DNA from 2 places in the Solibacillus sp. FSL K6-1126 genome. Region 2 is predicted to be linked to the other one. Evidence: riboswitches for the same ligand, from Rfam matches in the RefSeq annotation. Region 2 holds a riboswitch; the other holds the start of a gene.
What was found. Region 2 has a riboswitch for thiamine pyrophosphate ahead of tenA (thiaminase II). Riboswitches for the same ligand answer to the same signal wherever they lie in the genome.

Region 1 (16,649 bases), 800 kb from region 2:
GAAACAGGGATAACCGCCAATGCGATATTACGCTCTATTGCGAAATTCCTAATATATTCTACTGTTTCTAACGGGCTGTTTAAGTCAATGACAATACAGCTGGCATTTTGTAGTATCGCTTCGTGCTTTTTTAAAATACTCGGCAACAACTGATCATAAATCGCCATATTTGCCATCGATATTACCAGTTCACCCATATTATCAAGTACTGCTGTATAAGAACCTGTATTATAATCGTTTAATTTCTCTACTAAATCCACATTCATCATACTCTTACAATTTTGTTCAATAAATGCACTATCATGATCTTCACCCATTACAGTAATTAAGGAAACACGGTTACCTAACCGCCCTAAGTTTTCAGCTATATTGCGGGCAACACCGCCTACCGATTCTGTAACAGAAGCAGGATTGGAAGTCCCTAATTGGACATTTTGCTCAATAGTGAATTTACGATCGATATTGGCACCACCAATTGCAATGATTTGATTTTTCTCTGGCAAAACATAGGCACGTCCTAAAATTTCCCCTCGTTTTATAAGCGATGAGATTATATTAGCAAGCGCTGGCCTGGACATTCCCAGTTGTTCTGCCATTTCCTGTTGTGATAAGTAGGGATTCTTCTTTATTAATTGGAAAATCAATTTTTCCTTTTCATTCAACTTTATCACCTCTAATCAAACATTTGTTTATAATTATAAACTTTTGTTTACGTAATGTCAAATTAATATTAAATTTTTCGTCTTGCGTAGTATGGAAGTACTTTCTTCTTTTATGAGCTGTGACATAATAAAAAAGCTGTTTGGAAAGTTTCCCTTCCAAACAGCTTTCTTGCTATTCTACTATTACATCGCCATTTTCTGCTATACGTGGCTGTACGAGCACCTCAACACGGCGGTTTTTGGCTCTGCCTTCTTTAGTATCATTCGTAGCTATCGGCTGGAATTCTCCGAAACCTTTTACACTGAAGTATTTGGAATCAAGTTGTTCATTTCCCGAAACGATTTCTTTCATGAAGTTTACTGCACGCATTACAGACAGATCCCAGTTGGAATCAAATTCCGGTGTCTTAATCGGTACATTATCTGTATGACCAGTAATTACAATATTACGCGGTGGATCAAACATTAATAATTGAGCAAGCTCGTCAGCAATTGTTGCATATTCCGCTTTCACATCTGCTCGTCCCATATCGAATAAAATACTGTCCCGGATGGTAATTAATAATCCCTCTTCTGTCATTTTCGTTTCAAACTGGTCTTCCAGCTCATTAATCGCAATAAACTCGTCCACACGGTTTTGCGTTTCATGTAGGCGTTGCTGATCTTCCATATATTTAGAGATACCTGTTGGTGTAGAGTTATCCGGTGTTTGTATGATAGATGAGTTGTCCATTACACCTGTGCCACCGGTAAAAATATTATTAAATACTGCAGACATTTGCTCCAATTTTTTCTCATCCACTGAGCTTGATGCAAAAAGTACAATAAATAATGCTAGTAATAACGTTAATATATCTGCATAAGGTACTAACCAGGACTCGTCAATATGTTCCTCATGCTTTTTATGTCTTTTACGCTTCTTTGCCAAGGCCACCCGCCCCGCTTTCGGTAATTTGCTTACGTTCTTCCATTGTTAAATATGAAGCCAGCTTTTGCTCGATTACACGAGGTGCTTCACCTTCAAGTACGGATAAAATCCCTTCAATCATCATTAGCTTTTGCTTAACTTCTACAGCGGATTTACGTTTTAACTTGTTTGCAAAAGGATGCCATAATACGTACCCAGTAAAGATACCTAATAATGTCGCAACAAAGGCCGCTGAAATGGCGTGTCCTAATTTATCAATATCAGACATATCTTTTAATGCAGCAATAAGGCCTACTACAGCACCTAATACCCCAAGTGTCGGTGCATAAGTACCTGCTTGTGAAAAAATGCCTGCTCCACTTGCATGGCGGTCTTCCAGCGCTTCAACTTCCTCTGTTAAAACATCGCGAATATAGTCTGCGTTTTGTCCATCAATCGCTAATGTCAGTCCATTTTTTAAAAATGGATCTTCAATTTCAGCTGCTTTGCTTTCTAATGCCAATAGCCCTTCACGACGAGCTAAATCTGCCCATTGTGAAAACATTTTGATCAAGTCGATATCACTCGCGAGTTTTGTTTCTGAAAATAAAATTTTAAAAAGCTTTGGAATTCTTTTTAATTCCTTCATTGGGAAAGCGATTGTAACTGCAGCAATCGTACCAAAAATAATAATTAAAATAGCAGCAGGGTTTATTAACACTTCCGGTGTAACGCCCTTTAAAAACATCCCGAATAACAGGGCGATAAAGGCGATGATAACCCCAACAACTGATGAAATATCCATATGTAGTACCTCCAAATTACGATGTCTTTTCTTATTTCGGTATATTTAAATTTTTATTAACTTCCTTTACACTAGTTATAAGAAGATTTTTTTATTTTTGACACATTATTATTCTTTTCTGAGCTGGAATATGAGTAATAATAGGTTAAGAATTAACTAATTTTTAAGATAATTATTGGAGGAATGAATCAATGAATTCAACGTTCGAAGCAAAGCTAACGAAATACGCAGAACTAGCAGTAAAAATCGGTGTCAATATTCAGCCAAATCAATATTTGTATATTGCAGCCTCTATCGAATCGGCACCATTTGTACAAGTAGTGACAAAAATCGCTTATGAAATTGGAGCCAAACAAGTATTTGTAGATTATACAGATGATCAAATTACACGTACTCGATATGAGTTGGCACCGGCGGATTCTTTCGATTTCTTCCCGCCTTGGAAAGTACAGGAACGTGAATGGCTTGCTGAAGAAGGTGCGGCATTTATGAGCATCGTATCCCAAAGCCCCGATTTACTGTCAGGCATTGATTCAAAACGTATTGCATCATTCCAAAAGGCTTCAGGCACTGCATTGAACAAATATCGTCAATATGTTCAGTCAGATAAAATTAGCTGGACGGTCATTGCAGCTCCATCTAAACAATGGGCTCGTAAAGTATTTCCTGAATTGCCGGAAGAAAAGCAAGTAGAGGCATTATGGGATGCCATCTTTAAAGCAACACGTGCGGATCTGGATAACCCGGTAGAAGCATGGGCACAGCATAATGACAACTTGCATGAAAAAGTTGATTACTTAAACAATAAAAACTATGCAAAATTACACTATACAGCTCCAGGGACGGACTTGACGATCGAGCTTCCTAAAGGACATTTATGGTGCGGGGCAGGCAGTATTAACGAAAAAGGCGAAGAGTTCATGGCAAATATGCCGACAGAAGAAGTTTTCACAGTACCACATAAAGATGGTGTAAACGGGTATGTATCTAGTACAAAGCCATTAAGCTATGGTGGTAATATTATCGATAACTTTAAACTTACATTTGAAAACGGTCGTATCGTTCAAGTAGAGGCAGCACAAGGTGAAGAAGTATTAAAAAATCTTGTTGCTACAGACGAGGGATCACATTATTTAGGAGAAGTGGCGCTTGTTCCATTCCATTCTCCAATTTCACAGTCGAATATTTTGTTTTACAATACACTATTCGATGAAAATGCATCAAATCACTTGGCAATTGGCAGCGCCTACGCATTTTGTATCGAAGGCGGCAAGTCAATGTCGTCTGATGAATTAAAAGCTCACGGTTTAAATGAGAGCATTACACATGTCGACTTCATGATTGGCTCTGAACAGATGAATATTGATGGTGTTACAGCTGATGGGCAAAGCGAGCCAGTTTTCCGTAATGGGAACTGGGCATTTTAACCGCTGTTTCACTTCCGGCTTTACCGATAAATAAAATTTCAAGATGTCGCCATATTTACAGTTTTTTCTACATTAACTAACTAAATTACCCTACAATGTTCCAATTTAATAGGGTATAATTGGTTAATGATTGTTATTACTAAATAGAGAGGAGTTTTTATAATGTTTGATCACCATTATCCGTTCTTATCTGACTACTATACGTTAGTGTTAGGGTTTACGGTTATACTTCTTGTATTCTTATTTATGTTTATTATGTACTTACGTATTGGTTTACAATCACACGACTCTGTTATAGTAGATTCAAAGGCAAACACATTTGCGCCAAACGAAAAATCATTGGATGGTCACCATCATCATTAAATTTTTTTACAACCACTCTATTGAGTGGTTGTTTTTTTGATATTAATACATCACTTCTTCTTTATTTATTTTATTTTTAACTTTATTAGTGCGCATTTGTTTGAATTATCTAAAAAATATTTTAAAATAAAACAAGAATCGAAAGGGGTTTGAAGAACAATGTCTGCATTGCAAACGATTTTAGAATTTAATGAAAAATTCGTAGAAGAAAAACAATATGAACAATATGCCACAACGAAGTTTCCAGATAAGAAAATTGTAGTTTTATCTTGTATGGATACACGTTTAGTAGAATTACTACCTAAAGCTATGAACTTGCGCAATGGGGATGTCAAAGTTGTAAAAAGTGCAGGGGCAATCGTAAATCACCCATTCGGCGGGATTATGCGCAGTTTACTTGTAGCCGTTTATGAATTACAGGCAGATGAAGTATATATTATCGGCCACTATGACTGTGGAATGAGTGCAGTTGATCCGAACGTAATGATCGGCCATATGCTTGAACGCGGGGTTAAACAGGAAACGATTGATGTCATCAATTATGCCCGTTTTGATTTAAAAGAATGGTTACGCGGTTTTGGGGATGTTAAAACAAGTGTATTAAAAAGTGTGGACTTAGTCAGAACACATCCATTAATGCCAAAAGGCGTTCCAGTACATGGTCTTATCATCGATCCTGCAACAGGAAAACTTGATTTAGTAACAGACGGCACAGTTGAACAAAAATAGATAATAAGTAATTAGCGACAGCACTCAATATAATGAGCACTGCCGCTATTTTTTATAATGTGGCCCCTTTATATTCCCGCTGTAAAATGGCGTACATATAATGATCCACCCATTTTCCGTTTATATACAATAGCTCTCGTAATAATCCTTCTCTTGTAAAGCCCGACTTTTCCAATACACGAATAGAAGCAGAATTTTGCGGGGCGACATATGCCTCAATCCGGTGAATATTTAAAGTAATAAAAGCGAATTCCATTATTAGACGTACTGCTTCAGTGACAATTCCTCTACCTGTAAACTTCTCATCCATCGAATAGCCGATAAAACCGCTTGAATAAGGTAAACGTTTAATTGAATAGAGAGAAATATGCCCGATTAACTGACCTGTTGCATTATAAAAAATGCCGAATGAAAACTCCCTGTTCGACTGCAGCAAATGTATGCTTTCTAAAATTTTATTGTACTGTACTTGTTCTGTATAAAATTCATCGTGATGTAATGGCTCAAATTCGGACCAATACATTTTATTGTCATTTAATAATTTTGCCAATCCTTTCGCATCCGACGGGGTAAACGTACGAAGCGAACATTGTTGCCCAATAAGTTGAACCATTGGACCCTCCTTCTTGTGAAATAGCTTGAATAAGCTTTTCATTGAACCACCTACATTTCATTTCAAAGCTTGCTACCGTTTTTTCAACTTTTTCTTTTTTGATTTTACAGGCTTTGGTATTATATCTATAAATTCCGATTTTTCTTTATGTGCAGTTGTTTTATTACCGCTTTCGAAAATGTTCGTGAGCTTTAATCCGCGCTTTGTAACTTCTTTTTCTATATGGGTAACTACTTCTTTAAGTACTTGAACACGTGCATAGTTTTTGTCGTTCCCCGGAATTAAGTGCCAAGGAGCGTTTTCCGAATCAGTTTTTTCAAACATTTCATCGGCTGCCTCACAATATAAATTAAATTTATCACGGTTCCGCCAATCTTCAGCCGTCAATTTCCATGATTTATATGGATCAGCTGCTCTTTCATTAAAACGTTTAAGCTGTTCATCCGAATCGATATGAATCCAAAACTTTATCATTATATAATCTTCATCTGTCAATTGCTTCTCAAAACTATTTATTTCTTCATAAGCACGCTTCCATTCTGCTTCTTCAGCAAAACCCTCTATACGCTCCACCAGCACCCGACCATACCAAGAGCGATCAAAAATCGCAATCTGGCCATGCTGCGGCAACTTTCTCCAAAAGCGTTGCATATAATGATAGCGCATCTCATGGGGCTGTGGGGCAGAAATTGGCCATACCATTAACCCACGCGGATCGATACGCTCTGTTAAACGCTTAATCGCTCCCCCTTTTCCTGCTGCATCCATTCCTTCAAATGCAATAATAAGGCCAATTTTATTATTAAATAAAAATTGCTGGGCATTTAGCATTTCATATTGCAAAGCTTTCAATTGCTTCTTATAGATTTCCTTCTCCAGTTTTTGCGATAAATCCACATCTTGTAGCTTTTTCAAATAGTGCTGCCTCCCCTATTCCATTTATTATGTATATTTTACTCGAAAGTGTATGGAATTGGTAATTGTTGCGGTTATTTATTTGAATCATTTGATTATTTTATGTTGGCATCCTGTTTTAATAGAACAAAAAAACGCGGGCGCACTTATATATGCACCCACGGTTATAATTTAGTCTTCCAATGTTGTTAAAATAATTGGTTTATCTTTTGTTACAATAATCGAGTGTTCGATCTGGGCAACTAATGATTTATCCGGTGTAATAAATGTCCAGCCGTCACCTGATTCTACGATATGCTCAGCCTTCGCCGAAATGAACGGCTCTACCGCCAACACCATGCCTTCTTTCATGATTGTCGTATCCCAAGCATCGTAATAGTTCAATACATGGTTTGGTTCTTCGTGTAATGATTTACCTAAGCCGTGTCCTGTTAAGTTCATAATTACCGTCAACCCGTGATCACGTGCTTCACGCTCTACTGCTTTACCGATCTGATTTAATTTCGAACCTGCTTTAACCTTTGTCATCGCACGGTCAAATGCTGATTTTGCTACAGAGCAAAGTTTTTCTTTATCTTCATAACCTTCACCAACAACAAAAGAAATACCTGTATCTGCAAAGTATCCGTTTAAAGAGCCCGAAACATCAATGTTTACGATATCGCCGTCCTGAATAACCTTGTTCCCTGGAATGCCATGTGCAACTTCGTGATTTACTGAAATGCATGTATATCCCGGAAAATCGTATTCGCCTTTAGGACCAGAAACCGCGCCTGCTTCCGCAAACATACGGCCTGCAATTTCATCTAATTCTTTCGTTGTCACGCCAGGTACTGTCGCAGCTTTCATTGCCTCGCGAATTTCAGCACAAATGCGTCCAATTTTTTTAAACGCTTCTATTTCTTCTTGTGTAGTAACAATCATGTGTAACTTCCTTCCTCTTAAACAATGTCTACCCTTAACTATAGCATACTTAATATCGGTTGTAATTGTTCAAGGATTTTAAAATTATTTGGATTTATGATCAAATTAATACGACATTGTACAATAGAAATTAGAAAAAGCTTGCAACGGGAAAATAATCCCTTACTGCAAGCTTTGAGTTTTCAATTCATTATGGTGTTTGTGCTTTTTGGAGTAAACGGGGTGCAGATGTGAATAATATAACTGCAATAACCGCTGTAATTATTGTTGCAGGTACCATATAAGTACTGTTATAAATTATTGAGTAGATCCACACATTATCATCGCCTGCGTACTCTTTAAAGAACACGACACCTGCGAGCAAGTGCGAAACAAATCTTAAAGCTCCGCCTATTAGAGCTCCTATTACGATATAAATTGCCATTTTTAGTTTATTGAGTGATTGTGTTGCCTGTAATAATGGCTTTCTTACAATTGCCGCTAACCCTACTACTGTAAATGCAAGACCGTAATCTAAAATCGCCTGAAGCCAGTGTACTATGTAAGCGCCGAACATCATTTGCATAACGCCGATCAGCAAGCCAGTTGCAAGTCCTGCTGTTAGTCCCCAACGAATGGCCATTAACATAATCGGTACCATAACAAAGCTGATTGACCCGCCCTGTGCCCACATTTTAAAAGATACTTGGTCCAATACAAGTCCGATGGCAGCAAATATCGCTATCTCCACCATCATCAATAATTTTTTTCTGTCCATAACAATTCCCCTTTCTTTTCTCCGATGTAACAAAAGTGAAGAGGGATAGAATGGAACTTTTACTTCTTCTAGATATTTAGAAAAAGCAAAAAACGATAATCAGGACAAAAGCCTGACTATCGTTTGAACAGTCGGATTCTATCCACATCCCTACGCAAGTGCTAACTTACAGGTTCAAAGAGTCAGTGCAATCCCGTGCACAATCTCAGCCGACTTTCTCGGCACCCCTTGTGGTACATCTAAATTTTTATTGTTTGAACATGCTCATTGTAACGAATATTTCTACAACTTTCAACAGCTATTATTTTGAAACGTACTAGAATTACATATAATAGATACGAAGGAGTGATAAATGATGGATCAATCGAAAGGTTTAAGTGCACTAAGCTATTTGAGCTTTTATTTTGCACCGTTTATTTTACCGGTAATTATATTTATCGTTACGAAAGATGAAGCCGTTAAAGGCCATTCTAAAAAAGCTTTTATTTCTCAACTTATTCCAATACTGTTAGGGATTTTGTACATGATTTACTTTTTCACTTCCGTTCTTTCCTGGAATAACACTTTGACAGTGAGCGTGCAGGATTTCTTTATTAGTTCACATTTTATCGGATTTATTCTTTTAGTCCTTATTACGTTTATTCTGGCGATTTGGAATCTAGTCCAAGCGATTAAAGTTTTACGTTAATGTTTATGATAGCTCCTTCTTTGGGTATATTTTTTATACGAAATGTATTCGTTAAGGAGTGTATATCATGAAATTAAATAAACTCATTAAAACCGCAATTAAATATGGACCGATCGTGTACCCGATCATTAAAAAAATGATGGATAAAAAATCTGCACCCCAACCAGCAACTACACGACGAACGCCAAAACGTTAACGCAGAAAAACACATTTCGCACTAAAACTCGTGTGAAATGTGTTTTTTGTTGTCTTTTATTTAATAATAATTTCGGTTTTACTGTAGCCTTCTTTAAGCTTTTGGACTTGTAAAATGGCAGGCATTGCTGCTTTTAATTCGGCCACATGGGAGATGACGCCGATTAAGCGGCCTGTTTGCTGAAGATCGATCAAAATATCGATTGCCCGTCTTAACGCCTCCTCATCCAATGTACCGAAGCCTTCATCGATAAACATCGTATCGATATGCACACTTCCTTGAACACTTTGAATAACATCGGCCATTCCTAATGCTAATGAAAGTGAGGCATTGAATTTTTCACCGCCGGACAATGTTTTTACATCCCGCGTTTGTCCTGTATGGCTGTCATATACATCGATACTGAGCCCGCTCTGTGCATTTCCTTCTTTACGACCTGTCGATTTTAGGAAGTATTGACCATTTGATAGGACACGTAAACGTTCATTTGCCGCATGGGTTACTTTTTCCAAATAACCAATTTGCACAAACCGCTCAAATGAAATTTTCGAATCGTTTTGTCCGCGGATTAAATTATAAACATGCTCCACCTGCATCAGTTTCGCTTTATAGCTTTCGATCTGCTGTGCAGATTGGTCAAGTTTTTCGAGGGTTTCCTCACATTGCTCCACATAGGACTGGGTTAATGTAATTTTAGAATACTGTGCCTCGATTTGCTCATTCAGCTCATGAATCTGTTGCTCACTTGCCGTTAAATCAGCCCGTTCTTTTCCTTCGAGCAAAGGTTCTTCCTCGGCAATTTGAACAGATAATGTATGAACATTTTGCTTGTAAGCTTCAACTTCATCCTGAATTTGCTGCTGAACATTTAATGGCAGTAACGCATTCTTATATGTTTCCAAGTCAAAACTTTCTTGCTGCAATGCTGTATCAAACGCTTTTTGCGCTGAAAGAGTCTCCTGCTGTTTTTCTGTTACAAGGTTTTGTGCATGTAGATGGTTCACTTCACAAGATTTTTCATCTAATTGGATTTTTTGCATTGCCTCCAGTGCACTTTGAATTGCACTTTTTAAATGGCGGTGTTTTTGCTGCTGGCTGGCCAATTCTTGTGTTACTTCATCCAATGTAGAAAACTGAGGCAATAATGACTGCTCACTTTGCTCAAGCTTCCCTTTTTCTTGTGCATATTGTTTATCGATATCGACTACATATTGCTGCCCTTTTTCAATACGGCCTTGCAGCACTTCTTTACTTTCAATAAGCTGTGCCATCGTTTTCTTTTCAGTGATGAGCTGTGCCTGCTGCTGCTTTTGCTTTGTCAATTGCTCAGTCAGTTCGGCCAATTGCTGTTCATAATAATGTAGTTGTGAAAGCTCAACGTTCAGTAACTCTAGAGCACTTCTTTTCTGTTCCAATGCTGCCTTTTCTACATCCAATTTCGAGTTGACCTGGTAAAAGCTTTGCATAGCACGGTCGCCTTCTTGACGAAGATGTTCCAGTGCATTTTCATCAATGGTAAACGCTTCGCTATTATGAATGGCTGGATGCTCCGTGCTCCCACATACAGGACATGCTTCCCCATGATGTAATGAAGCCGCTAGAAACGCTGCCTGATTGCTGCGTATTTGCTGCTCCATATTTTGCAGCTTCTGTTGCGCTCCATCGGCAATTTGTTTCTTATCAGCAAGCTGTTTCACTAAAGTTTCTATATTCATTTGTATTGCAGCCACTTCTTTTGCCATTTCAATTTTTCGTGTTAATACAGCCTGTGCTTCATACGTTTCATGGTACGTCACTGTCGCATCTTCCAGCTCATTTATAATAGCCTGCTGCTGTTGGTGTTTTTCTTTTAAAGAAGCTGCTTCCTTTTGGAGCTTATCAAATAATTGCTTTGCGTTTTTCTGGTTTTCTGAAAGCTTTGCCACCTTTTCCCGCTGCGTATTAATCGATTGATAAATCGGGACAAGCTGTTCAAGCTGTGAAATTGATTTCGTAAATTCATCCAACAGTGGCTCATGCTGCTTTTGCTCCTGATAGTGATTTGTCGCCTGCAGAAGTTGTACCTGTGCACGTTCATAGTCAGCCTTTGCTTTCTGTAAGGAAACTTCCGCTTGTTCAAGCTGCCGTTTTACCTTCTCATATTCACGTTCTAAAGGTTCTATTTGATTAGCCTTTTTTGCAAGTACAAGTTTCTGTTGTTCTGCTTGTATTTTATCCTTTTGCTGCAGCAATTCATCGAGCCGGGCTTTCCTGATTAAAAACTTTTCAATTCGCTCATTTAACAGCCTTTGCTCATTTAATGATTTAACTAACGTTTGTAAATGCGTTTTTGAGGCTGCATATTGTCCTTTTAATGCAGCACATTGCTCTTCATAAAATTGCTGTTCTGTTTCCAATGCCGTTTTTACTTGATACAGATTAATGACATCATTGTTCAGAGCTGTAAACAGTTCCGATTCTCTGTGCGGGAGGCGGGACCGAATATCATGAATCGTATTATCCTGCTGCATCCTTGCTTGTTCATAATGCTTTTCAGCAATATTCTTTTTCTCTTTCAGCAGTTCCACCATTTTCGTAAAGCGTTCCGTTTTAAAAATTTTTCGGAAAATCTCTTCTTTATGCTTTGATTCCGAAGTGAGGAGCTTTTGAAATTCTCCTTGTGGCAGCATGACGATTTGATTGAACTGGGACTGTGTTAAGCCGATCAGTTCTTCAATTTTCGACTGAATGAGCTTCACTTGAAACTTCTCTACAGCGGGCACAATGACCCCATCCGTAATTTCAAAAAACTCGCGCTTTGCACTTGCCCCGTCATGACCAAATTTCCGCCAAATACGGTAAAGGCGACCGCGTACTTCAAATTCCAGTTCGACTTCCGTATCAACTGTTTCATCCGCAAAATCACTGCGCAAAAACAGCGACTTTTCCCGATCCTCACCACTTCCAGAATCATAAAGCGCAAACGTAATCGCATCAAAAATAGTCGTTTTTCCCGCGCCCGTTGCCCCGGAAACGACAAAAATTCCATGTTCATGGAGTTTTGTAAAATCAATGACTTCTTTTTGATGATATGGTCCAAATGCTGTCATCGATAATTTTATTGGCTTCATCGTTACAGCACCTCCTGTTTTTCACGTTCATTTTCGATTAGCTGCTCTAAAACATCTGTATAAATCTCTTTTATTTCATCACTTAAAGGCTTGCCTGTCATTTCCGTATAAAATAGCTCAAACAGTTCCGAATCATTCATCTGAACACGGTTCATTGTTGTCGCATGCTGTTCAAGCTGTTCATACACAACCGTTCTTTCAATATGCAAAGCATTTGGATAAACAGTGCGGACAAGTTCGGCAGCACCTTTTACATAATGTTCATCCTGTAATTTTACAAATACATAATCGTCGTTTACTTTATGCTGCAATATATCCTCAAGCATTCCCGTCACGATACGCATATCCCGTACTGGGGTAAGCATTCTTTTTTCAATCGTCACTGACCCATCTTCATTTAAATCAACAATCAAAAATCCCTTTTTATGTGTCACTTCAGATTCTGAATACTTAAGTGGTGATCCTGCATATTGGATTTTCTCGTTTGCGACAAAGTGGGCCTGGTGTAAATGGCCTAACGCTGTATAACAGAATGGTTCAAACAACGCTGAACTGATACACTCCGTCCCGCCAATCGTCAACTTGCGTTCAGAGTCACTCGTATTCGGTTCCGCCATCCCGTCTTTTGTAATAAAAGCGTGGCCGATAATGATATTACGTTTCGTACAGTCCATCGTCTGTTTAATCTGTTCAATGATTTTCGCCATCGCCGCTTCATGAGTTGTAACGGATTGATCGTCAAATACTGCCCGTACAATTGAAGGCTCTGCAAATGGAACTAAATAAAAATGAACTTCTCCGTATTCATCGTGCATTATGACCGGATCGATATTCTGTTCTAAATGACCAACGATATGTAACCCGCTCGCCTTCATAAATTCACTGCCAAAATTTAAACGTGTAGCGCTATCATGATTTCCAGCAATTGCTAAAATCGGTGTTTTCTCATCGACTAATATTTCTTTCAACGTTTTATTTAATAGTTGGATTGCATCTGTCGGTGGGACAGATCGATCGTACAAATCCCCGGCAATAATGATGACATCCGGCTTTTCTCTTCTGATTTCTTCGATAAACTGTTCAAGCACAAATTGCTGGTCTCTTGTCATCGATACACCTTGTACTATTTTTCCTAAATGCCAATCTGCTGTATGAAAAATTTTCATGAATACCGCCTCCTATCTTCTAACTATAAGTGTACATGAGGAAAAATAAAAAAACCACATCGTACGAATATTCGTTCGTACGATGTGGTCTCCTCCAATAAATATTGTCGGAATGCTTTTTATACTAAGATCGGGATTGGTCGATCAAGATTATGCATTGCTATAAATGGTACGTCTTCTACTGCTAACTTATTTTGTTGGATCCTCAGCATTTCTTCAAATGTTTTCGGATTTGGTGCTGGCATTGCATCGATTGGCAATATAAGTGCCTCATTACCACTATAGCTTTTCAGCATTTCATTAGCCATAATACGGTACCCAAGCTGGTTTGGATGCACATCCGCCACGTTCGGCAAATATGTTGAACGCTGCTGGTCAAATGTTTCATAAACATCTACAAATATATGGCCTGCCGCTTCTGTTTCCTGCTTTAATATCGCATTTAAAAGCTGCACCGCTTCTACTGCTCCGTCTACCTGTTCTTTATGAACACTTACATAAGGGAAATAATAGCCAAGTACATATACTGTCGCTTTCGGGGCCTTTTCGTTAATTATTGAAAGCAGCTCTCTCATCTGATTCCTTACTTCATTTAAAGCGAAATTGGCGTTAAGCTGACTAAAAGCGAGTGTTCCCTGTTGAGGGTTATGTGTAATGAGCGGCAGTAAATTATTCGCTCCGGCTGACAGTGTGATCAATGTTGCTTCACTTAGTAATGGTGCTGCCTTTTCGGACTGAACTGTTTCCATTACATTTCCAACACGGTATCCGGGGAAAGTAAGCTCTTTTGAAAAATGTGCGAGCTTACCATGTCGCTCTAGCTGCAAAGCAATGTAATCCGTATATCCTGCATCAATTTGACTGTAAGGTGTTTGCCCTGCTGCCAAAGAGTCGCCAAGTGCAATATAAACTTCTCGTTCATTGGCTAATGCTCCCGTTGGAAACAGGACAATACAAAAAATAAGAATCCCTATTATTTTTCGCATTTATTCACCCCACTTCTTTTGTTAGAATGCCCAATTACCTTTTCTGAAAATCGGTTCTGTTGTGCCATCTGCCAGAATCCCGTCAATATCCATTTCCGCACTGCCGATCATGAAATCCTCATGTGTAATCGACGTATTAATGCCCAGTGCTTCCAGTTGGCCCTTTTCAAGTTCCTTGCCACCTTCATAGCACGTCGGATATGCTTCTCCGATTGCTAAATGGTTAGAGGCATTTTCATCGAATAATGTGTTGTAATATAAAATATTAGATGAAGAAATAGGTGACTCATGCGGTACTAATGCAACTTCTCCCAAATATGAAGAACCTTCATCGGAAGCAACTAGCTGCTTTAATAAGTCCTGACCTACTTTTGCCTCAACATTAACGATTTTACCCTTTTCAAATGTCAGCTTAAAATCATCAATAATATTCCCTTTATAAACGAGCGGTTTCGTATTGGATACATAGCCGTTTACACCATATTTTGCAGGCAGCGTAAAGACTTCTTCTGTCGGCATATTCGCGATGAATGTCGTGCCATCAGGTGCTTCGCTGCTTCCGCTTTTCCACAAATGTTTTTCCGGTAGTTCAATCGTCAAGTCTGTACCAGGAGCCGTGTAGTGAAGCTTCGCATACTTTTTCTTGTTCAGCTGATCTGCACGTGCATGTAAGTTTTCAATATGAGTTTGCCAGTTTCCTACTGCATCCCCTTCACCAATACGTACTGTTTTGAAAATAGCATCCCATAGTGCAGGAACCTGCTCCTTTTCCGGTAAATCAGGGAATACTTTTGCCGCCCATTTCGGCGAAGGAACAGCAATAATTGACCAAGCGATATCATCATTCATAACAGCTTTACGGTAATTAACTAATGCCGTACCTGCTGCTTTTTGCTGTGCTCCGATCTTTTCAGAATCAATACCTGCCAGTAAATCAGGATTTTCCGCATCGATCCAAAGAAGTGCACCTTTACGTTCAATTAATTCTTCACGTTGTGCGACAACCCATTTCGGGAAATTAGCTGTTTCTTCCACCGTAACATTTTCAAAATAAGCACGTTCAAAGCTGGCATCAGTTAAGTTAACATGAACACGGCTTGCGCCTGCTTCATATGCTTTTTTAACGACAATACGTGTAAAGTCCAGCGTATCCGTAGATGTGTTAATTAATAAATATTGTCCTTTTTGAATATTTACTCCGATTCGAACGGCTAAATCTGCAAATTGCTCTAACTTCTCTTGGAATGTCATGAATTATTTCTCCTTTTTCTTACTGAAAGTCATGCCTTTTTTATTGGACTTTGGTTGATACGGCTTTTTCTCTGATGTTTTGTTTGTTGCGGGTGCCGCTTTTGAAGTTACTGTCTTAGCATTTCCCTCGACAAGTTGTCCTTGTGTCCAAACTTTTTGAACACCTTTTAAGGAAAGATCACGCAACCATTTTTTGAATGTCTTTTCGTCCTTGTAAGATAGTAATGTCAATACTTCTCCGTCTGCACCGGCACGTCCAGTACGTCCTGAACGGTGTGTATACTGCTCGATTGTACGTGGTACATCAACATGAATAACATGTGTTAAACCTGAAATATCTAAACCTCGTGCTGCAATATCTGTCGCAATTAAAATGCGCGCTTCCCCTTTTCGGAACGCGTCCAACGCTTTTTTACGCTCATCTTTTTTCATGTCCGAGTGAAGTGCTACAATCGGTGCATCACGGTATTCCAGCTTGTTCTGTTTCATTAGTACTTGGTCGATGTTATTAACAAATGCCAATCCGCGCAATCCTTCAATATTAGCTAAACGACGAAGCATATCTGTTTTGTCCCGCTCTTCTACTTTTACAAAAGAGTGCACAACTTTACCGAACTTCACCATATCTTCCGGTTTGATCTCGATGCTGATCGGTTCAAACATTAATCGTTCCGCTACAAGCTTGATCTCTTCTGTAATCGTAGCCGATACAACAACGACTTGACGGCCGAATGCAGCATTTTCGATAAATGATTTTACGACAACACGGTACTCGCGGCTAAGCAGCTGATCGCATTCATCCAAAACAATCGTCTCGATTTCTTTAAGTTTTAATTTACCTTGGCGTGCCAATTCATTTAGACGTCCTGGTGTCCCGACTACAATCGTTGGCTTTTTCTTTAATTTTTCGATTTGGCGTGCCGAATTCGCTCCGCCAATTAGTTGCTGAACAGTGATGTCTGTCCCTGCTGTCCAGTCACGGATTACTTCAACAATCTGCATCGCAAGCTCTTGTGAAGGTGCAACGATTAATGCCTGAGTTTGTTTCTTGTTACCGTCTACTTTATTTAAAATCGGTAATGTGTAGGCTAGTGTTTTCCCTGAACCTGTCGGTGATTCCGCTACGATATCTTTTCCTTCAACCATCGCA
Region 2 (16,649 bases):
ATGACGGAGGGAAGAAATGAGCGAAGATAAAATAATTATAATGTCGGAAACCTTTGAGAATGAAAAAACGGGTGACCAAGTCGAAGGTATTACAATTATAATTGATGGCAAATTAAAAAGTATGCTAGACATAATTATTGACAAAGAAGACGGCTACAATAATTATACAGAATTGGTTAAGGATTTGATGTTTGCTGGAATTAATCAATATGTTGATAAATACAAAAAGTAGAAGCTACCTTAGTAAACACAAATTTATATAAGTAAAACAGCCATCTGATATTTTAAGTTGTATAAAAAAAGAAATAATTAATAAGACAAGACCTTGAAGGCTAAAGCTTGTTGGATTTCTTAATATTGGACGACTTGAACACGCTAGCTGATAAAAATGCTTCGGGTCTTGATAAAGGAATTGCGTTAGCATCCTTCATCCCGATAGGAAAAGTTTTGAAAACCCCGAAAGCGATTGATAAGATTGTAGATAGTAACGTGGGTGCGATTGTGAAGAAGAGTGATGTTGATGAGGTTGTTGGTAAGGGGACGGGTAAAGAAACTTATTAACATCTAAAGGACCATAAGAATAATAAATATTCTACTCGGAGTATAGAGTATCGGCTATACACCTCTATTAGGTTTAGGTGGAGCCGAAAAAGTAGAGAATCTAAAAAAAGTCAAACTGAAAGAACATATTCTTATTATTACTGAATTTATGGGAACAATTCAATGATATTCAGGAGTATGTTATAGAATTAACCATAAGTACTTGATTTACTTTATGAAGCGACAATTGAAAAAACTTCAATTAGATATTGAGCAATGAAAAGAGGTATCATACTAACCTTATGATTTTGTTCATTTAGAAGAATGATAATATAATTAATTAAAATTGCACCTTGATTGGCTCATGCCTTTCAAGGTTTCTTTTTGTAGAGGGTTACCTAGTACCGTATTTTGAAACAAACAGTGAGTATCTTATATCCGGTTAATAATCACCCACCACATTCATATACTTTCCTATTGATGATTTTATTGAGGGAGGAGCTTTGTGGAGATTTTCGTAAGACCGGGTGATTCCTTTTGGTATTATAGCCAAGTTTTTAATCTTCCTTTTCAGCTGATTCTTGATTCGAATCGGAATCTGAATGCACAAGCCCTGATGCCCAACCAACCCGTTCAGATTCCCGGTTATGTGACAAGTCAGTATACGGTTCAACGGGGAGATACGGTTTGGTCGATTGCACAAAGAATCAATATGCCGATGGATGCGCTTTTTCTGCTCAATCCGGTACTCAATCCATACGTACTTCAGGTCGGTCTACGGTTGCGGTTGCCTGTTCGTGTAACATGGAGAGTTGTGAATGGTGAACAGGATTACGATTATAGGGCAATGGTGCAGGATATTCGGTCATTGCAGGCAATCTATCCGTTTATAGCAAATGAGCCGATTGGCAATTCCGTATTGGAAAAAGAAATTCCGGGGCTCACGATTGGGAACGGGCAGAAACGTGTTCATTTTAATGCTTCTTTTCATGCCAATGAGTGGATTACGACGTCGATTGTCATGACGTTTCTTAATGATTATTTAATTTCGCTCACGAATAATGCTTCAATACGAGGGCTATATACATTGCCATTGTATATTCAAACGAGTTTAAATATTGTGCCAATGGTAAATCCCGACGGAGTAGATTTAGTGCTGAACGGACCTCCGGAAGATGAAACAATTCGTAAAAACGTAATCGAATGGAATAATGGTAGTACAGATTTCTCGGGTTGGAAAGCGAATATTAATGGGGTTGATCTGAACGACCAGTTTCCTGCTGAATGGGAACGGGAAAGAGAAAGAAACCCGAAAACGCCTGGGCCGCGGGATTATGGTGGGCAAAGTCCGCTATCGGAACCGGAATCCATTGCAATGGCCGATTTGACAGTAGAGCGGGATTTTGCTCGGGTTTTGGCTTTCCATACACAAGGTCAAGTTATTTATTGGGGATTCATGGGATTGGAACCTCCTGAAACAGAACAGCTTGTCAATGAATTTGCGAGGGTAAGCGGATATGAGCCTGTGCAGACAATAGAAAGCTATGCGGGTTACAAAGACTGGTTTATTCAAGATTGGCGCCGCCCCGGATTCACCGTTGAACTGGGGCTTGGAACGAATCCTTTACCAATCAGCCAATTCGGTGAAATTTATGAAGAAGCATTAGGGATTTTTTTAAGTGCATTATATATGTAAATAAAGTCCCCCCGTTACGTCCTTAGAGGTAACGGGGGAACTTTTATGAATCCCTCAAGGTTTCATCAATTTCAAGGATGCTTTGCTTTAGCTCATCTAGTTTGGATTTATTCTGCTCGACAATATCCAAATGCTCCTGCCTTTGCTCTGCATTGGCAAGTGCATTTTCGGTACGTTCCATTGAATTAAAAGCATGTTCCACCGCAAATTCCTCTGGGTGGGACATTGCCTGTTTTACTGCACGTTCTGTTCGTTCAACGGAGTTGGATAATAAAGTAATCGGGTGATTTTGTTTCCAGCTAGGTGTACCTGAACTTTTTTTAGCCACTGTTCCTCATCCTTTCTTGCGAAAATTGACTGATTCACACGTTTAGTATTGGTGGATGCAATGATTCCATACGCGGAAGAAATTCGGAATTGTTAGGAAATGTGTCGATATCAATTTTTATCTTTATAGGGAATAACTGCAGCAAGTACAGCCATACTAAAATTGATTCACTTTTAAACATAGGGAGGCGGAACGAATGGATAAGAAGGGTTTCACAGATCCAAAATCTAAGAAGATCCACCAAAACTGGGCGAGCGAAAAGCATCAAAAGTCTCAAATCAAAGGGGAAACAGAGGTAACTCTGCATAACCAGATTTTGAGAATTAATGCGAAGGCGAGACAGTTCTAACCTTTGTCTTGAAGTAAATCAGGCCTTCATTCCAGTACATACTGGAATGAAGGCCATTTACATATCAATACATTTTTCTTTTTCCTTTTTTTGCTTGCTGATGGAGCTCGGTTAGTTCATTCGCAATTTCTTCCTTTACTTTGTTTGGTGCAATTTTCATGTTTTTCGGTGTTTGCGGTAATGATTGTTTATTCGTTCCTTTACTTTTACTATCATCTCTGCCCATTTAAATGCTCCTTTCAATATTGGTTCCTTCTTAATATGGCTTTACAATTTTTTTTCATTACAAAAATTGAGGAAGCCTGAAAAAAGCATAAAACCTCCTATCCTGAGCACATTAAGCCAGTAGGAGGTGATGAAATGAGCAAAAACAGTAAAGAAACGATGAATACGCGAACACATAATCCTTTTTCTACCTATAAAGAATTACACCGAAATACAACAAGTCACAATCGGAATCCGGAAGATAATACAGCGGAATTTGCCGAAGAGTTCGATTCGAAATTAAAAAATAAAAATAATAAAACAAACCATGATAAAAACCAGCAATCCAATAAAAAGTAAAAAGTAACGGATAAAGAAAAATGAAAAAGCCTCGCTACATAGAATGTACAAGGCTTTTTCTTATATAGCTGGGCAATAGGTAAATCTAGCCCATATAAACACTTTCACATGTTCCCGCTATAGGCTCATAGAAACAATGCTGTTTAAATTGACCTGTAAATGGTTGATCGTACCAAGTAGGAGGACATGGGCCGGATGGGTTAAAATACCAAAGTGCATATTTCGCCGGATGGTCTCGCCAATAATCCAGCGTCTGTCTTGCTAATCTTCTTTCAGTCTCTCTAGCCCTCTGATAAAACATGTTTCCTTTTTGTACCGCCTCAAACGAATAGTTATTGCCCTGTACTTGGAAAATAACCTGCTCGATTGTTCTCACATCATTAAAATCCAGGCATGAAGCAACAGCTCGGTTCACAATTACATTTCCGACATACAGCATCCCTTGTTTTCCTTCACCTTCAGCCTCAGCCCGCATCATTCGTGCCATCAAATCCACATCGGAATCCCGGTATTTTACTCTTGGCATTTTTTCACCTCACTACTATAGTATGAAACAGTCAACCTGGTTGCGCATATGAATGAATGAAAATGTAGAATATTGTTTTTTGTCATGGTTACTTATATATTTCTAACCTATCTTTCCGCATTAATACGGTATATAGTTCATAAATTAGTACATAGGAAAAGGAGGACGGACAATTCAAATTCATGTAGTACAACCGGGAGAATCATTGTGGGCAATCGCACAGGCTTATGGAACAACAGTGCAGAGTTTAGTGGAAGCCAACCAAATTCCGGAGCCGGCCCGGTTAGTGGTCGGGCAAGCATTGGTCGTTCCATTGAAAGGGCAGTATTATATTGTACAGCCAGGGGATAGTTTATGGTCAATTGGTCAACGTTTTCAGGTGAATTATTTAACGCTCGCACAAGCAAATGGCTTGAATCCAGATGCGTTGCTGATGATTGGCACCTCATTGTATATACCGGAACCAACTAAAAGGTCCGCAGAAATTTTGGCATATGTAGAACCAAGAGGCGATGAAATAAGTGATGCGCTGCTCGACCAAGTTCGGGAGGCAAGTCCTTATTTAACGTATTTAGCTATTTTCAGTTTTGAAGCAAGACGGGATGGTTCATTAAAAGCGCCTACAATTAACCCATTACCGGAAATTGCTGAACAAAATAATACAGGAATAGCAATGGCAATCACTAATCTCGAGGATTATCAGTTTAGTGCTGAGCTAGCACGTGATATTTTCCAAAGTGTTGCAGTTCAAAATTTACTGCTGGACAATATCATAGCTGAAGCAAAGCGTATCGGAAATATTTCAGATATCCATTTTGATTTTGAACGGATTGCACGCGATCAGCGGGAAGCTTATAATAATTTCCTCCGAAGAGCTGTAGAACGTATGCATGCGGAAGGATATACCGTTTCTACCGCATTGGCTCCAAAAACGAGAGCCGATCAGCCGGGAGAATGGTTTATGGGCCATGACTATAAGGCGCATGGCGAAATAGTGGATTTTGTTATGTTGATGACATATGAGTGGGGCTATTCTGCGGGACCTCCAATGGCCGTTTCTCCGCTGCCGCAAGTCGAACAAGTAGTACAATATGCATTAACAGAAATTCCTGCAAATAAAATTTTACTTGGGCAAAATTTGTATGGTTACGATTGGACATTACCTTTTGTACAAGGAGGAGATTACGCAGAAGCGATAAGCCCGCAACGTGCAATTGAAGTGGCCAAACGCTACAACGCAGCAATCCAATTTGACTATACAGCACAGGCACCCTACTTTAACTACTATGATGAGCAAGGGCGTTCACATATTGTCTGGTTTGAAGATGCACGTTCGATTCAGGCGAAGTTCGATTTAGTAAAGCGATTAAATTTGCGCGGAGTCGGCTATTGGAAGCTCGGTCTGCCATTCCCGCAAAATTGGCAGCTCATCGGGGCTAATTTTAATGTAGTGAAGAAATAGCAAAAGGAAAGAAAGTCAGATGAAAAAACATCTGACTTTTTGATTGTCATCTAAATTAAGAAGGAGATTTTATTGAAGCTGATGAAGTATTAGTAGTAGCTGAATAAAAGGGGGATTATAGATGGGGAATATTCCGGAAATTTTACAAAACTTACGTATCCCAGTAATCGGGGCACCATTGTTTATTATTAGCAATCCGAAATTGGTCATTGAACAATGTAAGGCAGGAATAGTCGGGTCAATGCCTGCGTTAAATGCAAGACCGGCAAGCCAGTTGGATGAATGGTTAGCTGAAATTACAGAGGAGTTGGCCAGCTATAATGCCAAAAATCCGGATCAGCCGGCAGCGCCATTTGCCATTAATCAGATTGTTCATAAAACAAATGAACGTCTGGAACAGGATATGGAGCTCTGTGTGAAATATAAAGTTCCGATTATTATTACTTCACTTGGGGCACGTGAAGAAGTATTTGAGGCAGCACATAGTTATGGTGGCATCGTTTTCCATGATGTCATTAACAATCATTTTGCAAAAAAAGCGATTCAAAAAGGTGCAGACGGCATCATTGCTGTAGCAACAGGTGCAGGTGGCCATGCAGGTCAGCAAAGCCCATTTGCGCTCGTACAGGAAATCCGTGAATGGTTTGACGGTCCATTAGCTTTATCAGGATCAATCGCGCGAGGACATTCGGTATTGGCTGCACAGGCGATGGGGGCTGATTTTGGCTATATCGGTTCACCATTCATCGCGACCGAAGAAGCGTTTGCTCGTCAAGAATATAAACAGATGATTGTTGATAGTACTGCAGAAGATATTGTATACAGCAATTTATTTACAGGAATCCACGGGAATTATTTGAAAGGTTCTATCATGAACGCGGGGATGGACCCGAGTAATTTAAAAGAAAGTGATCCTTCAGCAATGAACTTTAACGATAATACCGCAAAAGCCTGGAAAGATATTTGGGGCAGCGGGCAAGGAATTGGCGCGATTAAAGAGATTACTTCCACAAAACAATATGTCGATAAACTGGCCGAGGAATATGCTCAGGCTTTTCATGAACTGACTGGTAAAAGATCTGCAGTAACCCATCTACAATAGATGTCAGCGCATCATTAGTAACAAAACTTTTACTAACGATGCGCTATTTTGTGAATTTGTTATTGAACTATTAATTTCGTAATTTTGTGAATTCACTTGCCCGGTTCGAATTAATTTGTTACACTCTGGGTAATTAAATGCATTTGCGGGGGGACACAGCAGTGTTGAGAAGGTTAAAACCTGACCCTTAGAACCTGACCGTTAATACGGACGTAGGGAGCAAAGTACAAGCTATACATATGTACTTACTTTGGCTCCGCGTATATTTTACGTGGAGTCTTTCTTTTGCAAATACACAAGCATTTGATTTGCGGGGGGACACAGCAGTGTTGAGAAGGTTAAAACCTGACCCTTGGAACCTGGCCGTTAATACGGACGTAGGGAGCAATGAAAAGTGGTACGTACACTTTTTGGGGACGTCTCTCTATATGTTGAGACGTCCTTTTTGTGCTTCCGCCAACAAAAAGGAGGAGTAACAATGGGGTTTTGTGAAAAGGTAAGAAAAGAAACGGATTTTTATTGGGAGGCTAGCTTTTATCATCCTTTTGTACAAGGGATTGCAGATGGGAGTCTACCGCTGGAGAAGTTTAAGTTTTATATGTTGCAGGATGCGTATTATTTAAAACATTATACGAAAGTATTAGCTCTTGCAGCTGCAAAAGCGACAACGGATGATGATGTTCAATATTTTCTACAAACAGCAAAGTTTATCCATGATGCCGAGCTTGAGTTGCACCGTACAACGTTTAAAGAATTAGGTGTGACAGCGGATGATTTGGAACAATTCGAACCAGCACCAGCAGCCTATAACTATGTGAGCCATATGTACAATGCAGTGCATAACGGAGATGTAGCAGAAGCATTTGCGGCAATCCTGCCATGCCCATGGCTGTATCAGGAAATTGGGCAAAGATTAAAAGATGCATGCCCCAATATACCTCTTTATGAACAGTGGATTGCATTATATGCTTCCGAGGAGATGCTTCAAAATATTGAAGTACAAAAATCGATGCTAGATCGATATGCGAAAGAACAACCTGCAAAGCTTAAAGTACTACAGGAGCATTTTAAGAAAAGCTGTTATTACGAATGGATGTTTTGGGAAATGCCTTGGACGAAGCAAAGCTGGGAACAAGGAGTGTATGTAAATGAGTCTGCAAGCAATTTATAATAAACAACCATTAGTTCATTGTATTACCAACTATGTTGTCGCAAATTTTACAGCGAATGGCTTGCTGGCGGTAGGAGCTTCACCAGTAATGGCGGATGCAATAGAAGAAGTGGGTGAAATGGCTGCCCAGGCCAATGCTTTGCTTTTAAATATGGGCACTTTGAATGAACGGACAATAGAGTCGATGAAGAAAGCAGGACTTAGCGCAAACATGCATAATACTCCGGTTGTCCTTGATCCAGTAGGTGTAGGGGCAACGAAGTTTCGAGCGGAGACAGCACAACAATTGCTCGACCTTTTAAAGATTAATGTAATCCGTTGCAATATTGGAGAAATGGCGGCTCTGGCGGGAGTGAATTGGGCGTCTAAAGGTGTGGATAGTGGCAAAGGAGATATCGATGTTGCAGTGACTGCCAAAAAGTTGGCTAATAACTATCAATGTATTGTGATCGTAACAGGAGAACAAGATGTTATTACTGATGGGATAAGAGTGGAATTTGTAGAGGGTGGTCATGAAAAGGTGACAAAAATGACGGGGAGTGGCTGCTTGCTTAGTGCCTTTTGTGCAGCGGCGCTTGCAAACAGTAAAGAACCGTTTGATGACTTACTGACGCTACTAAATGAATATAAACAGGCAAGTGCCAATTCTGTTGCAACTATAGGAAATTTCCACACAAATTTCTTGAATGAACTAGAAAATTTAGCGGAGGGACGAAAATGATTACATGTACGATAGCAGGATCGGATAGCGGTGGCGGTGCCGGGATTCAAGCCGATTTAAAAACGTTTCAGGAACTCCGTGTATTTGGTACATCAGTAATCACCGCATTAACCGCACAAAATACTGAAGGAGTGCATGGAATTTTTCCGACAACGGCTGATTTCGTTCAAGCTCAGCTAAAGGCAGTACTTCAAGATTTCGACGTAAAAGCAATTAAGACAGGGATGCTGTTTAGTGCTGAAATTATCGAAGCCATTGTGACTTTACTAAAAAATACGGATATTCCGCTTATCGTTGATCCGGTCATGATTGCAAAAGGCGGTGCCAGTTTGCTAGAGCAGCAGGCAACAACAGCTCTTAAAGAAAAGTTATTGCCGCTCGCAACCGTTTGTACCCCGAATATACCGGAAGCGGAAATCCTGACAGGCTATAAAATACAAACGGAAAAGGATATCGCATCAGCGGCGCATGATTTATTAAGTCTGGGGCTGAAATGTGTTGTCATTAAGGGTGGTCACTTAAACAGTAAGCATGCGACAGATACGGTTTTCATTCGCGGGGTGCAACCATTTAAAATGAAAACCGAGCGGGTGGATACGAAACATACTCACGGTACAGGATGTACATTTTCTGCAGCGATTACCGCGGAAATGGCAAAAGGCAGATCGATAGAGGCAGCCATAATAGAAGCAAAAAAATATGTGCAGCTTGCAATCCGTCATCCGCTTAATATTGGTCATGGGTTTGGTCCGACAAATCATTTCGCCTATCATGAACAGCGGGGGATGTGCGATGTCCATGTCCTTTGATTTGAATAAATATTTTGTGATGGGAACGGCCAATTGTAAACGCGAACCATTGCTTGTTTTGGAAGAAGCTTTACAGGCAGGTATTACGATGTTCCAACTGCGAGAAAAAGGAAAAAATGCATTAAAAGGCCATGCGTATGCAGAGTTTGCCCGTCAATGCCAAAAGCTATGCCAAACATATAAAGTGCCGTTTATTATTAATGATGATGTCGAGCTTGCACTAACATTAAATGCAGATGGTATTCATGTAGGGCAGGAAGACACCGGTATTGAACAATTTAGATTCCTTGCAAAAAATAAAATCATCGGTGTATCGATTCATACGATGGAGCAACTCGAAATGGCCATTGCAAATGGGGCGGATTATGCGGGAATTGGTCCAATTTATGAAACTTCCACAAAAGATGATGCGAGAGCACCAGTAGGGCTGACGTTACTGGAAGAAGCGAAATCTCAGTACACTCAATTTCCTATTGTAGCAATTGGCGGAATCTCTGTTGAAAATAGTTTCATTGTAAGACAAACAGGAGTAAATGGAGTCGCCGTTATTTCGGCAATCAGTCATAGCGATAATATAAAAGAGGCTGTAAATTCACTATAAGTTAAATTCTGTCATATAAGTACTATTTTGATTGGAATAACCTGTACCAAATTACTCTTTTCTACTATTCTGGCAATTTAGTATGATAGTTCTGTTATACACTACAGAATATGGGAGTGAAAGAAATGTTGAAAAAACTATCTGCTTCAGCCTTAACGCTAACACTTTTAGCAAGTGGCATGTCAGCAGTTTCAGCGGCACCAGTCTCTACAAATGAAGATATGACACGTGGGGAGTTTGTGAAGGCCGTAATCGATGCATTGGGGGTAGAGGTCGGTACTGGTCAGTCTGTAAAATTTCAGGATGTACCTGATTCACTTAAGCCTTATATTGAAAAAGCGGTGGAATTAAAGTTAATTAAAGGAAAAACTCCAACTAAATTTGCACCAGACGAAAAACTGACACGCACACATGCATTCCTTATTGCGGCAAGAGGATTGCAGGATAAGGAAACATATTCTGAAAAGGTATTGGATCAGTTTAAAGACGCAAACAAAATTGGACAAGGCAATCGCCAGGAAATGGCGAAAGCGGTAGCAACAGGATTACTGACAGGCTTTGATGACGGAACGATTCGCCCGAATGATTTTGTAACAAAAGCTCAAATGCAAAAAATTCTTCAGCGCTTTTTGGAAGAATACAGTCCGGTAAAGGCAAATACGACGGTTTCTTTACGTATTTTAGGAACGACGGATATTCACACAAATATTGTAAACTATGATTATTATAAAGATACGCCAACGAACAGTTTAGGTTTGGCAAAAACTGCGCTACTAATCGAAAAGGCGCGTGAGGAAAATCCAAATACAGTGCTGTTTGACAATGGAGATGCAATACAAGGAACGCCACTTGGCTCGTATATTCAATCAGTAACGAAATTAAAAGACGGGGAAGTTCATCCATCGATTGCTGCGATGATTGCACTTGATTATGATGTAGCGACATATGGTAACCACGAGTTTAACTACGGTTTGGAATTTATCGATGAAGTAACGGATGATGCCCCATTCCCGTATGTAAATGCCAATGTGCGTAATGCAACGACAAAGGAATTAATGTATAAACCATATGTCATGATTGAAAAAGAAGTAGTCGATTCAAACGGTGAAAAAACGTTGATTAATATTGGGGTAACAGGTATTGTGCCACCTCAAATTTTAAAATGGGATAAAGCAAATTTAGAAGGAAAAGTAACAGTCGATGATTCCGTAGAGGCTGTTAAAACAGTCGTTCCGCAAATGAAAGAAGCAGGAGCAGATGTTGTCGTAGTACTTTCACACTCTGGTATGGGAGATGCTACACATGAAAAAGGGGAAGAGGATGTATCGTATTTACTATCTACAATTGAAGATGTGGATGCAATCATTACAGGGCATGCCCATGGCGTATTCCCTGGTAAAGTGGATAGCTCTATAACAAATGTGGATATTGAAAAAGGAACAATGAACGGCAAGCCGATTGTTATGGCCGGTAAATTTGGTAGCCATTTAGGGGTCATTGATCTAGAGCTTGAGAAAAAAGACGATGCATGGGATGTTACAACAGGAACGGGCGCGGTGCGTGAAATCGCAAAAGATAATGATGCTGTCAGCGCTACGGTTGTAGAAAGTGTAAAAGAAGCACATGAAGGAACAATTAAATATGTGCGTCAGGCAGTAGGGACAACGACAGCGAACATTCACAGTTACTTCTCGCAAGTTCAGGATGATCCTTCTATTCAAATTGTAACGAATGCCCAGTCAATCTATGTGAAAGAAAAGTTGAAAGATACAGCGTATGAAAACCTTCCTGTCCTGTCAGCTGGTGCACCATTCAAAGCCGGAACAAGAAGTGATCCGGAATACTATACATTTGTACCAAAAGGTGAGCTTGCAATTAAAAATGTAGCAGATTTATATTTATATGATAATACACTTGCGATGCTGAAGGTAACAGGTGCAGATGTGAAAGAATGGCTTGAAATGTCTGCAGGACAATTCAATCAAATAGATGCAACAAAATCAGAAGAACAGCAATTAATCAACGCCGAATACCGTTCATACAATTATGATGTTATTGACGGTGTGACGTATGAAATTGATGTAACAAAACCGGCAAAATATGATGCAAGTGGAAAAGTTGTAAACGAACAAGCATCACGTATTGTCAATCTGCAATATAACGGGAAGCCAATTGATGCAGCACAGGAATTTATCGTAGCGACAAATAACTATCGTGCGAATGGTACATTCCCAGGTGTTCGTAATGCGACAGCGGTTGAAATTTATCCGGATGAAAACCGTCAGGCAATTATCGACTATATTTTAGCCGAAAAAACAATTGATCCGACAGCAGATGGCAACTGGAAGTTCGCTCCGATTCCGGATAGCGTAAACGTTGTATTTGAATCTTCTAAAAAAGCAGTGGATGTATTGGATGAAAACAGCGCTATTAAGTATATTGGAGACGGTACAGACGGCTTTGGCAAGTATGGTTTAAAAACAAAGTAATTTTAAAAATGCCTGTAGGCGAAGAATTCTTTTCTTCTGTCTGCAGGTTTTTTTGTTTGTTTTAAATGACTGTCACGAGTAAGAATTAATACCGGTAAGTAACTAATTTTTTTAGAAAACCTTTTGACATAGTAACAACCTGTTGTTAATATTGAGTTGTTACTTTTTAGATAAAAAATTTAAAAGAGGATGAGAAGATGAGCAAAATCAAAACAATGGGTATTACTTTAGGAATGTCTTCCGCACTGCTACTTGCTGCTTGCGGAGATGATACGGAGAATAAAGAAAGTTCGGCCGGAGCGTCGTCTTCTAGTATTGGCGAACAAGTCGATTATACAGTAGTTGCTACTGAACCCGGGGCAGGTTTAACTGGCCTTTCCCATGAAGTAATGGAGCAATATGAGAATCTGGAGGGCTGGACATTACAGGAAAGTTCAACTGCTGGAATGCTGAGTACGTTGGATAAGGCAATACGAAATGAAGAACCGGTTATTGTGACAGGCTGGACACCACACTGGAAATTCTCGGCTTATGATTTAAAAATACTTGAAGATCCTAAAGGTATTTTAGGCGGTGCTGAAAACATTCAAACACTTGCCAGAAAAGGTTTAGAACAAGACTTGCCTGATGTATATACAGTACTTGACCGCTTTTATTGGGAGCCGGAAGATATGGAAAAAGTCATGTATGATGCACAAGAAAATGGTGACTTTGATGTAGCAGCAGCCGATTGGGTTGAAAATAATCAAGATAAAGTTAGTGAATGGACAAAAGATATAGCACAAGGAAATGGCGAAAAGGTAAAAATCATTTCAACACCTTGGGATTCGGAATTTGCTTCAAGTAGCGTAATAAAATTGGTGCTGGAACAATTAGGGTATGAACCTGAAGTAACACCAGTCGATCCGGCCATTATGTTCCAGTCAATCGCAACTGGTGAAGGGGATGTAACGGTAGCACCATGGTTACCAACAACTCACAAAGCATTTTATGATAAGCATAAAGACGATATTGTTGATTTAGGTGAAAATCTAGAAGGAACGCAAAATGGTTTTGTTGTTCCGGCATATGTAGAAATTGATTCGATTGAAGATTTAAAACCGAAAGAATAAATAGAAATATGCTCCGTAAATAGCCTATACGGGGCTTTATTTATTTGTACTTCTAGTTTGACAAAAGTAACAACTTGTAGTTAAAATGGGGTTGTCGATTTTTTAGGAGTAGATAAATTCAGATTATAGGGGATGAAACATTTGAAACGATTTAAAACTTTAGGTTTAACTATAGGGATGTCTGCAGCATTGTTATTAGCAGCATGCGGGGATGATACAGGCAGCAGTGATAATTCAAACAATGAATCTGCAAGTATAGGTGAACAAGTAGATTATAAAATCATTGGGATAGAACCTGGCGCGGGGATAACAGGTTTGTCACATGATACATTGGAACAATATGAAAATCTGGAAGGCTGGACATTACAGGAAAGTTCAACTGCAGGCATGATCGGGACGTTGGAACAGGCGATTCGCAATGAAGAACCGGTGATTGTAACTGGCTGGACACCCCATTGGATGTTCTCTGCCTATGACTTAAAATTCCTTGAAGATCCTAAAGGAGTTTTAGGAGGAGCAGAAAATATAAATACTGTCGTAAGAAAAGATCTTGAAAAGGATTTACCGGACGTCTTCACAGTGCTTGACCGATTCCATTGGGAACCGGAAGATATGGAACAAGTTATGTATGATGCACAAAATGGAGATTTCGAAACAGCTGCTGCAGCCTGGATTGAAAATAACGATGACAAAGTAAGTGAGTGGACGAAGGGTATTGAACAAGGTAACGGAGAAAAAGTGAAACTTGTTTCAGTCCCATGGGATTCAGAAATTGCATCAAGCAGCGTTGTTAAAATAGTGTTGGACAATTTAGGTTATCAAGTAGAAGTAATACCTGTAGACCCTGCGATCATGTTCCAGGCAATTGCAACTGGTGAAGGGGATGCTACTGTGGCTCCATGGTTGCCGACAACTCATCAGGCATTCTATGAAAAACACAAAGACGATATTGTGGACTTAGGCGAAAACTTGGAAGGTACGCAAAATGGCTTCGTCGTACCAGCTTATATGGACATTGATTCAATTGAAGATTTAGAACCGAAAGAATAATGAGTGAAAACCTCTTTATCGGCAAATTTATTTTAATAAAAAAGCTATGTGCAGTAGTGGGTAACCATTCTACACATAGCTTTTTTATGCAATCGTTCGCTGTGGTTCGATGCTTGGTTTACCAAATAAATAACCTTGGAATAACTTATAGCCGATTTGTTTTAGCCACTCAAAGTCTTCCTGAGTTTCTATTCCTTCCGCAAGCGGTGTTGCGCCAATTTCAAGCGCTTTTTTCAAAAACTGTTTGGCGGTATTTTGTTTTTCAAAATCCTTATTTACGCCTTGTACATATTTCATATCAAGCTTCATATAATGCGGCTTTATGTCGCCCAGCATTTCCAGAGTATTATAACCTTCTCCTACATCGTCCAATGCATATTGAAAGCCTTTATTGTTATAGTAATTCAAAATCGATTTTAAATGATCAATATCATCAACTTGCTCCGATTCCACGACTTCAAATACAAATTGATTCGGGTCAATTTCCAGAAGGTTAGCGAGCTTTACCGTTGACTGCAGGCAATATTCAGGAGAATAAATCGACGTAGGAATGAAATTGATAAATGTTTTTTTCTTTAATACAGCAGCATACTTTACGGCAGCCATGCGACATAAACGGTCCAACGCATACAGGCGCCCTCGGGTTTTAGCTGCGGCAAAAATTTCATTTGGAAAAATGAGTGAGCCATCTTCTCGGGTAAAGCGTGACAGCACCTCATAAGCGTAGATTTCATTTCTGCTATTTACAATAGGCTGAGAGTAGCTGACTACTGCATTTCTATGTATGACATCATCAATCCATTGCATTTCAAGAACAGTTTCAATTTCAGCAAGGTGCTCCCAAGGCATTTCGTCCAATCTAAAATAAATCAGTTCTGGCTCCATATAGTCTCTACTAAAGTCAAGAAACTCTTTCACGCCGGATTCTTGTATCATTACAATTTGTTCCTTTTTAGTAATTGTTAAATTCCGGCGGTTAAAGTGTTCGACAATCATATCCAACATAGCGATATTGTTTTCGCCTTTTAATAAAATCTCAAACTGTAATTCTGAAACGACACAATTTCTGCAAGACATGTAAAGTTCCCCCCTTTTAAGCTTTATTTAACTGTATAGTATAGAGCTCAAAAATACTATGTAATATTGCTTATTTTACTATTAAAATTATACATTGTACAACGTTTGTATATTAATTTTAATTATTTCGCATAAAGTTGACAATAAATAGTAAACAATGTTATACAATAATTATACAAAGTGTTGGGGTGAGGATAATGGTAATGTGGTGGAAGCAGAAAACATTGGTCGAAAAGGCATATCAAGAGGAGAAAGTGAATGACTTTAATCCTGTGATTGAATTGACAAGCATGCCTGAATTAGCACAGCAGATGAACTTGATTGGTATAGCGGAAGAAAATTTACGGCGCATAAAGTCATATCAACCAGCAATTGCAGCGGGAGTATCCGAGATTACGGATGTATTTTATGAAAATGTATTAGCCGTACCATCTTTAAAAAAGATAATCGAAGAGCGTACAAAAATTGATCGCTTAAAGAAAACATTGAGTTCTTACATTATTTCCATGTTTGACGGGGTTTTTAATGAAGAAACAATCGAAGCGAAAAGAAAACTCGCCCGCATGCATTTCAAAATCGGGTTGGATCCAAAATGGTATATGGGCACATTTCAAAAGTTGCAGGAAACAATGATTATGCTTATCAGTAAAGACATAGCGGATGTTGCAGGAAGAGAAATTATTCAATTAAATGTGTCAAAACTTATAAACCTTGAGATGCAGATTGTTTTAGAGGAGTATGAAAAGGAAAATTTGAATCTTCGAAAAGAACAATATAATGTTGTAAAGTTTGAACTGAAGGATAAATTATCCGCCATTATTCAAAATCTCGCAGACTTAACGGAAGAAACGAACCAATCGATTGAACAAGTAAACAGCCATACATTTCAGATAAGTAGTACGATTGAATCTAATGTTAAAATTGTACAGCATATACATACAGATGCAGTGACAGGGAACAGCGAAGTTACAAGGCTGGAGCAGGAGATGCTTGAAATTAGGGATAGTACGGTTGAAATGGGACAACTGATCGGGAATTTAAAAACGTCTTCC

Region 1: it holds a riboswitch for thiamine pyrophosphate, as region 2 does, so the genes downstream of both, thiT (energy-coupled thiamine transporter ThiT) here and tenA (thiaminase II) in region 2, are expected to answer to the same signal.

What each region holds. Positions count from the first base shown of each region.
Region 1 covers NZ_JBBOPD010000001.1:3,687,564-3,704,212, forward strand. Annotated here, with positions in the region: gene MHH44_RS18445 (carbohydrate kinase) at 1-662, opposite strand, end outside; gene motB (flagellar motor protein MotB) at 835-1,590, opposite strand; gene motA (flagellar motor stator protein MotA) at 1,574-2,374, opposite strand; gene MHH44_RS18460 (aminopeptidase) at 2,566-3,801, shown strand; gene MHH44_RS18465 (hypothetical protein) at 3,964-4,164, shown strand; gene MHH44_RS18470 (beta-class carbonic anhydrase) at 4,324-4,893, shown strand; gene MHH44_RS18475 (GNAT family N-acetyltransferase) at 4,946-5,506, opposite strand; gene MHH44_RS18480 (polyphosphate kinase 2 family protein) at 5,579-6,421, opposite strand; gene map (type I methionyl aminopeptidase) at 6,593-7,345, opposite strand; gene thiT (energy-coupled thiamine transporter ThiT) at 7,536-8,102, opposite strand; TPP riboswitch at 8,233-8,341, opposite strand; gene MHH44_RS18495 (DUF4870 domain-containing protein) at 8,458-8,790, shown strand; gene MHH44_RS18500 (hypothetical protein) at 8,858-8,986, shown strand; gene MHH44_RS18505 (SMC family ATPase) at 9,043-12,096, opposite strand; gene MHH44_RS18510 (exonuclease SbcCD subunit D) at 12,099-13,262, opposite strand; gene MHH44_RS18515 (SGNH/GDSL hydrolase family protein) at 13,382-14,248, opposite strand; gene MHH44_RS18520 (aminopeptidase) at 14,270-15,499, opposite strand; gene MHH44_RS18525 (DEAD/DEAH box helicase) at 15,503-16,649, opposite strand, start outside.
Region 2 covers NZ_JBBOPD010000001.1:2,884,774-2,901,422, reverse strand. Annotated here, with positions in the region: gene MHH44_RS14425 (hypothetical protein) at 1-20, shown strand, start outside; gene MHH44_RS14420 (hypothetical protein) at 17-232, shown strand; gene MHH44_RS14415 (hypothetical protein) at 340-561, shown strand; partial or broken gene MHH44_RS14410 (T6SS immunity protein Tdi1 domain-containing protein) at 614-727, shown strand; gene MHH44_RS14405 (M14 family zinc carboxypeptidase) at 1,046-2,236, shown strand; gene MHH44_RS14400 (hypothetical protein) at 2,280-2,564, opposite strand; gene MHH44_RS14395 (YpzG family protein) at 2,761-2,913, shown strand; gene MHH44_RS14390 (hypothetical protein) at 2,978-3,139, opposite strand; gene MHH44_RS14385 (hypothetical protein) at 3,274-3,477, shown strand; gene MHH44_RS14380 (cell wall hydrolase) at 3,563-4,003, opposite strand; gene MHH44_RS14375 (glycoside hydrolase family 18 protein) at 4,209-5,465, shown strand; gene MHH44_RS14370 (NAD(P)H-dependent flavin oxidoreductase) at 5,587-6,567, shown strand; TPP riboswitch at 6,705-6,803, shown strand; TPP riboswitch at 6,870-6,968, shown strand; gene tenA (thiaminase II) at 7,046-7,738, shown strand; gene thiM (hydroxyethylthiazole kinase) at 7,716-8,459, shown strand; gene thiD (bifunctional hydroxymethylpyrimidine kinase/phosphomethylpyrimidine kinase) at 8,456-9,268, shown strand; gene thiE (thiamine phosphate synthase) at 9,252-9,869, shown strand; gene MHH44_RS14345 (bifunctional 2',3'-cyclic-nucleotide 2'-phosphodiesterase/3'-nucleotidase) at 9,995-12,358, shown strand; gene MHH44_RS14340 (glycine betaine ABC transporter substrate-binding protein) at 12,556-13,470, shown strand; gene MHH44_RS14335 (glycine betaine ABC transporter substrate-binding protein) at 13,612-14,520, shown strand; gene MHH44_RS14330 (EAL domain-containing protein) at 14,605-15,597, opposite strand; gene MHH44_RS14325 (globin-coupled sensor protein) at 15,795-16,649, shown strand, end outside.